One region of the Streptomyces sp. NPDC008238 genome, then DNA from elsewhere that is predicted to be linked to it. Evidence: riboswitches for the same ligand, from Rfam matches in the RefSeq annotation. Region 1 holds a riboswitch; the other holds the start of a gene.
The links. A riboswitch is a leader RNA that binds a small molecule or an ion and turns the genes downstream of it on or off. The one in region 1 is predicted to bind cyclic di-AMP.
Positions count from the first base shown of each region.

Region 2: linked by a shared signal. The riboswitch ahead of ACFZAU_RS00775 (transglycosylase family protein) and the one ahead of ACFZAU_RS11515 (M23 family metallopeptidase) in region 1 are both predicted to bind cyclic di-AMP.

Region 1 covers NZ_JBIBGK010000003.1:579,405-584,080, forward strand. The annotation lists gene ACFZAU_RS11510 (extracellular solute-binding protein) at 1-682, shown strand, start outside; cyclic di-AMP (ydaO/yuaA leader) riboswitch at 900-1,039, shown strand; gene ACFZAU_RS11515 (M23 family metallopeptidase) at 1,225-2,331, shown strand; gene ACFZAU_RS11520 (hypothetical protein) at 2,453-2,734, opposite strand; gene ACFZAU_RS11525 (DUF6227 family protein) at 2,858-3,622, opposite strand; gene ACFZAU_RS11530 (PfkB family carbohydrate kinase) at 3,784-4,653, shown strand.
Region 2 covers NZ_JBIBGK010000001.1:165,069-169,744, forward strand. The annotation lists gene ACFZAU_RS00765 (GNAT family N-acetyltransferase) at 1-474, shown strand, start outside; gene ACFZAU_RS00770 (aldo/keto reductase) at 539-1,546, opposite strand; cyclic di-AMP (ydaO/yuaA leader) riboswitch at 2,179-2,370, shown strand; gene ACFZAU_RS00775 (transglycosylase family protein) at 2,373-3,524, shown strand; gene ACFZAU_RS00780 (SAM-dependent methyltransferase) at 3,733-4,548, shown strand; gene ACFZAU_RS00785 (putative bifunctional diguanylate cyclase/phosphodiesterase) at 4,545-4,676, shown strand, end outside.

The DNA of each region.
Region 1 (4,676 bases):
CTACACCGGCACCGAGGACGGGCTGCGCGAGGGCCTGGACGAGCTCGGCCGGCTGGGCGCCGCCAACAACCTCAACCCGGAGTCCCTGGAGGCCGACGAGTCGGTCACCCTCGCCCAGTTCACCGAGGGGCAGAGCGTGCTGATGCGCAACTGGCCGTACGCCTACAACCGGCTGGACGCCGCGCTCGCCCCCGGCGTCCGCTTCGGCGTGGCCCGGCTCCCCGGCGTCGCCGCCCTCGGCGGGCAGAGCCTGGGCGTCGCGGCCACCAGCGACCGCCCCGGCGACGCAGCGGACCTGATCCGCTTCCTGACCGGACGCAGCGCCCAACATGCCCTGCTCAGAGCGGGTTTCGCCCCTGCGCGGCGCTCAGCATACGGAGCCGGGGATGTCAACTGTGACGATCCTCACGACCCCCGTGCCTGGTTCTACGACCGCCCCGCGGGCCGCGGCTCCGAGCCCTCCCCCTCACCCGCCGCCGCGACCCCCGGGTACACGACCCTGCTGTGGTGCGCGCTGCAGGCCGCCAGGGCCCGTCCGGCGACCGCGCACTACGTCACGTTCACCCGGGTCCTGCAGCGTGAGGTGCACGGAATGCTCGCGGCACACCGCTCCACCGACGCCACGGCGGAGCGTCTGGACGGCCGTCTGGGGCGCGCGCTCGGCGGCCGGGGTCCGGGGTGACCATCACTGCCCGTGAGCGCGGCACTCCCTTCCGCATAACGACTGATGCACACTCACATTTCCCGTAGGTCACGGCAGTCACGGCGCAATGTCCGGTTCCGTCCTGTCCATCCCCATAGATTCCCGTCATGAACTCGCTTGAGTGGCTTGGAATTGGCGGGCGCCTCTATTAACGTTCGATAACGCAGCGCGGTCGTCCCGCCGCCGTCAGGGCGGCGCCGTGCGCTTGCCGAATCCCGTCCGCGGGAACCGGGGAACCACTTCCTGGGGTGAATCGGGGGCCTTCCGAGGTCCTCGTAGGAGACCTTCCTGCTCCGAACCCGTCAGCTAACCCGGTAGGCGAGAAGGAAGGAAAGGAGCGCGCCCGCGTGGCGTCGAACGAGCCTGCCCTGATACCCGGACAGCAACAGGGGTCCGCGACCGCGTACTCCGAGTGGGACACCGCCGAGTGGAACATCGCCGCCGGCTGGAATCCCCCGGCAGCCGAGCAGGCACCGCCGACGAAGAACGCGATCGACGGCTGGGACACCGGGCAGTGGAACATGGCCGCCGGCTGGCTCGCCGCGGCGGCAGCCGAGGAGACGGCCTCCCACGACGCAGGCGCCGTTGCCGACGCCACCGTCGCGCAGCACGAGACCGCCGGGCACGAGGCCTACGAGCCCGCCGCCCCCGCCCAGCCGCGCCACGAGGACATCGAGGCCTTCGACGCCTTCGGGAACACCCGCGACATCGAGGCCGCGCCCTACGAGGGCCCGGACGCCGAGCCGTGGGACCCCTCCGAGGAGTCCGCCGGCCCCCTGCGCGGCCGCCACCGCGTCGCCAAGCAGCGCTCCCTGGGCCGCGGTTCGGCGGTCTTCGGCGTCGCGGCCGTGGCCGTGCTCGGCGTCGGCGGGGTCGCCACCGCCGAGGGCAAGAACCCGCTCCCGGTCTCCCTCCCGCACCTGCCCGACGCGTCCCAGCTGCCCGGCATCGGCGCGCTCGTCGAGGACGACAGCGCCCCCGAGGCCAAGCCCGTCGCCGAGGCCCTGAGCCCCGACGCGGGCGAGGCGCTGCGCAACCGCATCCTCGACCAGGCCCAGCAGCAGCGGAACGCCGCCGACAAGGCCGCCAGGACCGCCGCGCAGCAGGAGGCGTCGGCCAAGGCCGCCAAGTCCGCCGCGCAGGAGCGGGTGCGGGCCGAGGCCGCCGCCAAGAAGAAGGCCGCGGCGGAGGCAGCGAAGAAGCTGGAGGCCGAGCGCCTGGCCGAGCTCGCCAAGAGCTTCGTCAAGCCGGTCTCCTCGTACACGCTGACCGCCGGGTTCGGTGAGTCCAGCTCGCTGTGGGCCAACACCCACACCGGCCAGGACTTCGCCGCCCCGACCGGCACCCCGGTCAAGGCCATCCACAGCGGCACCATCACCGAGGCGGGCTGGGCCGGTTCGTACGGCTACCGCATCATCCTGACCCTCGACGACGGCACCGAGCTCTGGTACTGCCACCTCTCCTCGATGATCGTCACCTCCGGCAAGGTCAGCACCGGCGACACCATCGGCCGCGTCGGCGCCACGGGCAACGTCACCGGCCCGCACCTGCACCTCGAGGTGCGCCCCGGCGGCGGCGACCCGATCGGCCCGATGGGCTGGCTGCGCAGCAAGGGCCTCACGGTCTGAGGCGACCGGTCGTGCGACCGGCCGGCCGGCCGCGTACGACCGCACCGACTCCGGCGGTCCTGGTGACTCCCCCCGTCAACCAGGGCCGCCGGTCCTTTTCGAGGCGACGTCCCCGCCGCCGCTACGGGACGACGAAGTTGTAGATCTCCGAGATCCGGGGCGGTCCGGTCGGCTCCGGGAAGCCGGACTCCTTGGCGGCGGGCATCATGATCTCCATAAAGGCCTCGAGCGCCTGCGCGGACTGCCAGACGTTCACCAGCCGCAGCCCCTCGTTGGTGATCACGGCGGCGTGGGAGAGCAGCCCGGACGGCGGATGCTCGGGCCCGAACCCCGCGCGGTGGTTCGCCTCCTCGTACTGCAGGGCCGTCACACCGGGGAACTCGACCTCCGCCAGGACCGGCATGGGAACCTCCCGCCTCCCAACGACACGCCTACGCCCCAATTTCCTCCGGCTGCCCCCCGGCCGCAATCCGGAACGCGGCCGGGGACAGGGTCAGAACGGGGCGGGCGCGCGGTGAACGCGTGGTCACAGCGCCTCCAGCCGTACGTCCGCCGAGTCGCAGGCCGCCGTCTCGTCGGCGTAGACCTCGCACACCGGCCGCCCGTCGGGGGTCATCGTGTGCTCGACCTCCCAGAGGCTGATCTCCTCGCCGGTCTCCAGCAGGAAGGCGTGCTCGTACAACGTCCAGCCGGCGACCCGGCCGGTGCCGATCCGGGTGTGCCGGCCGGTGACGTACGCGATGTCGTGGCCCACCGCCGAACCCAGCCGGCTGCGCAGGTCCTCGCCGGGCACGTCCGTGTTCTCGGCCCGCCGCAGCACCCGCCACGCGTGCTCGGCGGAGTGCTGCTCCGTGTACTGCCGGGGCCCGGGCGTCAGATCCATCGCCAGCTGCGGCAGCCGTGCCAGCCAGTCCGCCGCCTCCGCCTCCAGCTCCTCCGGGGAGGGCTCGCCGAAGCGCGCGTCGATCGTGTGCTGGGCGACGGCCAGCGTGTCCGGGTCCGAGTACACCTCGTACAGCGGCTCGTCGCCGTCGGGGCCGGTGTTGTGCTCGATCTCCCACAGCAGCTGCGTACTGCCGTCGGCCAGCAGGAACGTGTGCCGCAACGTCCTGCGGCTCAGCCTGCGCGGCGGGCCCTTGCGCTGGCGGAAGGACGCCAGCTCCGTGCAGCCCATCAGCGCGGTCGCCAGCCGTCCCAGCACGTGGTCGTCGACGTCGAAGGCGTTCTGCGCCCTGGCCAGCACCACCTCGACGTCCGCCGGACCCGCCCCACCTGGTCGCGCGTTCCCCATGCGGTCCTCCTGCTCACGGCATTCCCCGCGCACCATTGCGAGCACTCAGCGTAGTGGCATCGACGCGCTGCGCGTCGGGTCTCCCGGAAAAATGGTGCACCCCCACCCGTAGGAGGCGCGTAAAACGCGAAACGCACGCCCCCTGCTGCCACTATGCGCCCATGCGCGCACTCTTCGTAGGCCTCTGCACCCTCGATGTCATCACCCTCGTCGACCACGTCCCGGCCCCGAACGAGAAACTCACCGCCCGCACCCAGACCGTCGCCGCCGGCGGCCCCGCGACGGGAGCCGCGGCCACCTTCGCCCACCTCGGCGGGGAAGCCGTCCTGCTCACCGCATTCGGGGGCCACCCCCTCGCCGGCGCGATCGACGCCGACCTCACGGCCCTCGGCGTCGACGTCATCAACCTCACCGCGGACTCCCCCGAACCCCCCGCGGTCTCCACGATCCTGGTCACCGCCGCCACCGGCGAGCGCGCCGTCGCCTCCACCAACGCGGCCTCAGGGACGTCCGTCTCCCCGCCCGGGGACCTCTCCGTGCTGGTCGGCGACGCCGACGTCGTCCTCGTCGACGCGCACCACCCCGCCCTCGCCGTCCCCGCCGCCCGGCTCGCCCGCGCCGCCGGGGTCCCCACCCTCCTGGACGCGGGCAGCTGGCGTCCCGCGACGCCCACCCTGCTCCCCTACGTCGACGTCGCCGTCTGCTCCGCCGACTTCCACCCCCCGGGCACCACCACCCCGGCCGAGGCCCTGGCGTTCCTCCACGACGCGGGCGTGCGGTGGACCGCCGTCACCCGGGGGCCGTCCCCCATCCTCCGGCCCGACGGGCAGATCCCCGTCCCCGCCGTCAGCCCCGTCGTCGACACCCTCGGCGCCGGAGACGTCCTCCACGGCGCCCTCGCCCACCACCTCGCCGCCCACGTCACGATCCGCCTCACCCCGCCCGCCTTCGACGCAGCCCTCGCCTTCGCAGCAGGCATCGCGTCCCGCTCCTGCACCTCCTTCGGCACGCGCACCTGGATGCGCGCCTGAGGGGCCCGGGGGGCGGGGGTGTC
Region 2 (4,676 bases), on a different contig from region 1:
GAGGCCCTCCAGGAGCAGGCGACCGGGGCCTCGCTCCCCTTCGCCGTACGGGACGTCCGGCGCGACGCGTTGATCGGCTCCACCCGCTTCCTCGACCTCGACTACTGGACGGCCACCCCCGCCTGGCCCGCCGGCCGCTCCGTGCCCCGTACCGGCGCGGTGCCCACGGTCGCCGAGATCGGCAGCACCTGGCTCGCCGCGTCCGCCCAGCGCACCCCCTGCAACACCGAGGCGAAGCTGCTGCTGCTCACCCACGCCTTCGACGTGTGGGGTGTGCTCCGCGTCACCTTGAAGACGGACGCGCGCAACGCACGCTCCCGGGCCGCCATCGAGCGCATCGGCGGCCGCTTCGAGGGCATCCGCCGGGCCCACACCCTCGCCGTGGACGGCACCGTCCGCGACAGCGCGTACTACTCGATCCTCGCCGGGGAGTGGCCCGGCGTGCGCGCCGCACTGGAGGCCCGGCTCGGGTGACCCGGCACCGACGCACAGGGGCCGGCTCCCGCCGGAGCCGGCCCCTGCGCGCGGAGAGCCGCCGTCACGGGATGCGGACGCCCGCCTCGGCCGAGAGGCGGTCGATCTCGGCCAGCTCGTCGGCGCCGAGCGGGCCCGCGTCGAGCGCGGCGAGGTTCTGGTCGAGCTGGGCGACGCTGCTCGCGCCGATCAGCACGGAGACGACCCGCGGGTCGCGCAGCACCCAGGTCAGCGCGAGCTGGGCCAGCGTCTGGCCGCGCTCCCCGGCGAGCTTGTTGAGGGCGTGCAGGAGGCCGAGCTTCCGCTCGGTCAGGGCGTCGCGCTTGAGGAAGTGGCCGAGCGCCATCCGGGAGTCCGCCGGCACACCGTCCAGGTAGCGGTCGGTGAGCTGGCCCTGGGCGAGCGGCGAGTACGCGATGAGGGCGGTGCCGGTGTCGCCGACGGCGTCGAGGACACCGTCCTCCGGGTCGCGCTGGAGGATGCTGTAGGCCGCCTGGTGGATCAGCAGCGGGGTGCCCAGCCCGCGCAGGATCTCGGTGGCGCGGCGGTGCGCCTCCGCGGGGTAGTTGGAGATGCCGGCGTAGAGGGCCTTGCCCTGGCGGACCGCGGAGTCCAGGGCGCCCATGGTCTCCTCCAGGGGCGTGTCCGGGTCGAAGCGGTGCGAGTAGAAGACGTCCACGTGGTCCAGGCCCATGCGGCCCAGGGACTGGTCGAGCGAGGACAGCAGGTACTTGCGGCTGCCCCATTCGCCGTAGGGGCCCGGCCACATGTCGTACCCGGCCTTGGTGGCGATGAAGAGCTCGTCGCGGTAAGGCCGGAAGTCCTGGGCGAAGAGCGTGCCGAAGTTGGCCTCGGCCGAGCCGGCGGGCGGGCCGTAGTTGTTGGCGAGGTCGATGTGGACCACGCCGCGGTCGACGGCGCGGCGCAGCACCGCGCGCTGGTTCTCCAGCGGCGAGGTGTCGCCGAAGTTGTGCCACAGGCCCAGGGACACGACGGGCAGCAGGACCCCGCTGCGCCCGGTCCTGCGGTATTCCATCGAGGCGTAGCGGTCGTCGGCGGCGAGGTAGGGCACGCGAGGGCTCCCTGGCGATGTAAGAAAATGTGCGGGATTGGGAGGCTACCGTCGGCGAATCGGCGCTGTCACGTCCGTTCTTCGGACGCGGCCCGCCGTCCGCCCGCCGTTCTCGCCCCGCCGCGGGGGCGGTTGTGGCGCACACCACACCAACGGCGGCGTGTGAACCGCGCATCCGGGAATCGCCGGCCGCCCCCGGCGGTTGGACCGGGGGTGCCCGTTCGGGCGGGCAGTCAGGGCGGTGCGGCCGGGGGCGGGTTGAACCACAACAGGTCCCGCCTTATCCGGCATTGAGGTGTCTAACCGGACATATGCGCCCACAGTGCATGCGTAGGCAATCGGTACGTGATGGTTGTCACGTGCCGGTCACGCAACGGAAACCGCGGGCGACGCATCGTCCACATTTCCCGCTGAATTTCACCGGGTGATATCGGCCGATTACCGTCGGCCAAATTTTCGCCTACGCAGAGCGGACACTTCTCACGTAAAGTCACAGATGCGAATGATCGACTTGCGGTCCGCCGGGGGGCGTGATTCCGCTCCTTGCTCCGGAACGATTCCGTCGTTTAGCTTCCAGATCTCGCAGGACAAATGCCTGCGAGATTCTTCCGGGCGGAACGCCTAGTCCTGCCGCCGCCCGGACGCCGGATGACAAGACCGCACGGCAGGAGCGGGGGACCCAGGTAGTTTGCCGTTCCCGTTGGTCTCGGGACGGCTAGGGGTGAAGTCGCAGCGACATGCCTTTATGTGGCGTGCCATTTTGCGGCCGGGCATCTCCAGCCCGAACCCGACAGCTTACCTCGCAGGCGTCGGAGAGGAATTCGGCATGCCCGGTAAGGGAAAGCACCGTCGTCCGCGGAACACCCGTATCACCCGAATCAGCGCGCTGGCCGGCACCACCGGTGCGGCCGTGGCGCTCCCGATCGTCGGTGCCACCGGTGCCCACGCCGCTCCCGTGAGCGTCTGGGACAAGGTCGCGGCCTGCGAGAGCACCAACAACTGGTCCATCAACACCGGTAACGGCTTCTACGGCGGCCTGCAGTTCACCCAGAGCACCTGGGCCGGCTTCGGCGGCACGAAGTACGCGCCGCGCGCTGACCTCGCGACCAAGGCGCAGCAGATCGCCGTCGCGGAGAAGGTCCTTGCGACGCAGGGCCCGCAGGCCTGGCCCGTGTGCGGCCCCAAGGCCGGTCTGACCAAGGCGATGGCCGACCCGTCGGCCACCCCGGAGAGTGTCTCCGGCACCGCCGCGAAGCCCGCCGCCAAGCCGGCCGCTCCCGCCGCGAAGGCCGAGGCGCCGAAGTCCTCCACCAGCGCGCCGAAGAGCGCGGGCGGCTCCTACAAGGTCGCCGGCGGCGACACCCTGTCCAAGATCGCCGGCGCCCAGTCGGTCGAGGGCGGCTGGAAGCAGCTGTACGCGGACAACGAGTCGGTCATCGGCGGCAACCCGAACCTGATCTACCCGGGCCAGGTCCTGTCGCTGGGCGAGAAGGCCGCCACCGAGGCCGCGCCGAAGGCCGCGAAGGCGGCCCCGGCCGCCAAGCTGGCCGCCGCCAAGGCGGCCAGCGCCTCCGGCTACACCACCCCGCTCGACCGCGTCACCCTGGGAACGGCCTACCACCAGGCCGGTGCCATGTGGTCCAAGGGCTACCACACCGGTGTCGACTTCATCGCCTCGACCGGCACCAAGGTGAAGTCGATCGCCTCCGGCACCGTGGTCTCCGCGGGCTGGGGCGGCTCGTACGGCAACCAGGTCGTCGTCAAGCACGCCGACGGCCGGTACTCGCAGTACGCCCACCTCTCCTCGCTGTCTGTCTCGGCCGGCCAGTCGGTCTCCGCCGGCCAGCAGCTGGGCCTGTCGGGCGCCACCGGCAACGTGACCGGTCCGCACCTGCACTTCGAGGTCCGCACCACCCCCGACTTCGGCTCCGACATGGACCCGCTGGCGTACCTGCGCGCCCACGGCGTCAACGTCTGATCGAACCGATCCACCGTCATCCGGCGGTAGGCGTGTGCCCTGTTCCCCTCTTGTCGGGAACAGGGCACATGCCTTTGGTCTGTGACCGAAAACGGATCGAATATTTCCATTTCTTGTTCTTCTCGAACGGTCGGTCAGTAGCCTCTGACGCACGTGGTCGTGTCCACGACCACTCGTCCCGATCGCCGACCACGAGCTGGAGCCGTTGATGGAGCGTCCCGCCTGGGCCCCCCATGGCATCGATCTTTCCGTGCCGAGCGTGTCCCGGATCTACGACTACTACCTGGGCGGCTCGCACAACTTCGAGGTCGACCGGGAGGCCGGACGGCGGGCCATCGAGGCCTTCCCCGGGCTGCCGAAGATCATGCAGGCCAACCGGGCCTTCATGCGCAGGGCGGTGCGCTTCGCCGTCGGCCAGGGCATCACCCAGTTCCTCGACATCGGCTCCGGCATCCCCACCTTCGGCAACGTCCACGAGGTCGCCCAGGCGGCCAGTCCCGGCGCCCACGTCGTCTACGTCGACCACGACCCGGTCGCCGTCGCCCACAGCCGCGCGGTGCTGGAGGGCAGCGACGCCGCCGCCATCGTCGCCGCCGACCTGCGCTCGCCCCGCGACATCCTGGACAGCCCCGAGGTGCGCGGGCTCATCGACCTGGAGCGCCCCGTCGCGCTGCTGCTCGTCGCGGTCCTGCACTTCCTCGAGGACGCCGACGAGCCGGTCAAGGCCGTGGCGGAGCTGCGCGACGCCCTCGCCCCCGGCAGCCTGCTGGTCGTCACCCACGCCTCCGTCGAGGGAGGCCCGCGCGCACCCGAGGAGGGGGAGCGGGTCGAGAACGTCTACCGCAGCGCGAGCTCGCCGCTGATCATGCGTTCGCGGGCCGAGGTGGAGCGCTTCTGCGACGGCTTCGACCTCGTCGAACCCGGCCTGGTCTCCCCGCCGTTGTGGCGCCCCGACGGCACGGACGACGACGAGCTCGACCCGGTCGTCTTCAGCGGGTTCGCGGGCGTCGGCCGCAAGGCGTGACGGTGACGAGAGCCCCCGGCCCGGAGCCGGAGCCCGCCGACAGCCTGCGGCGCTTCGCGATCATCTGGAGCCGGGCGATCTATTTGGCCACCGCCACCTCCATGACGCGCGGCGAGTTCGAGGAGTAC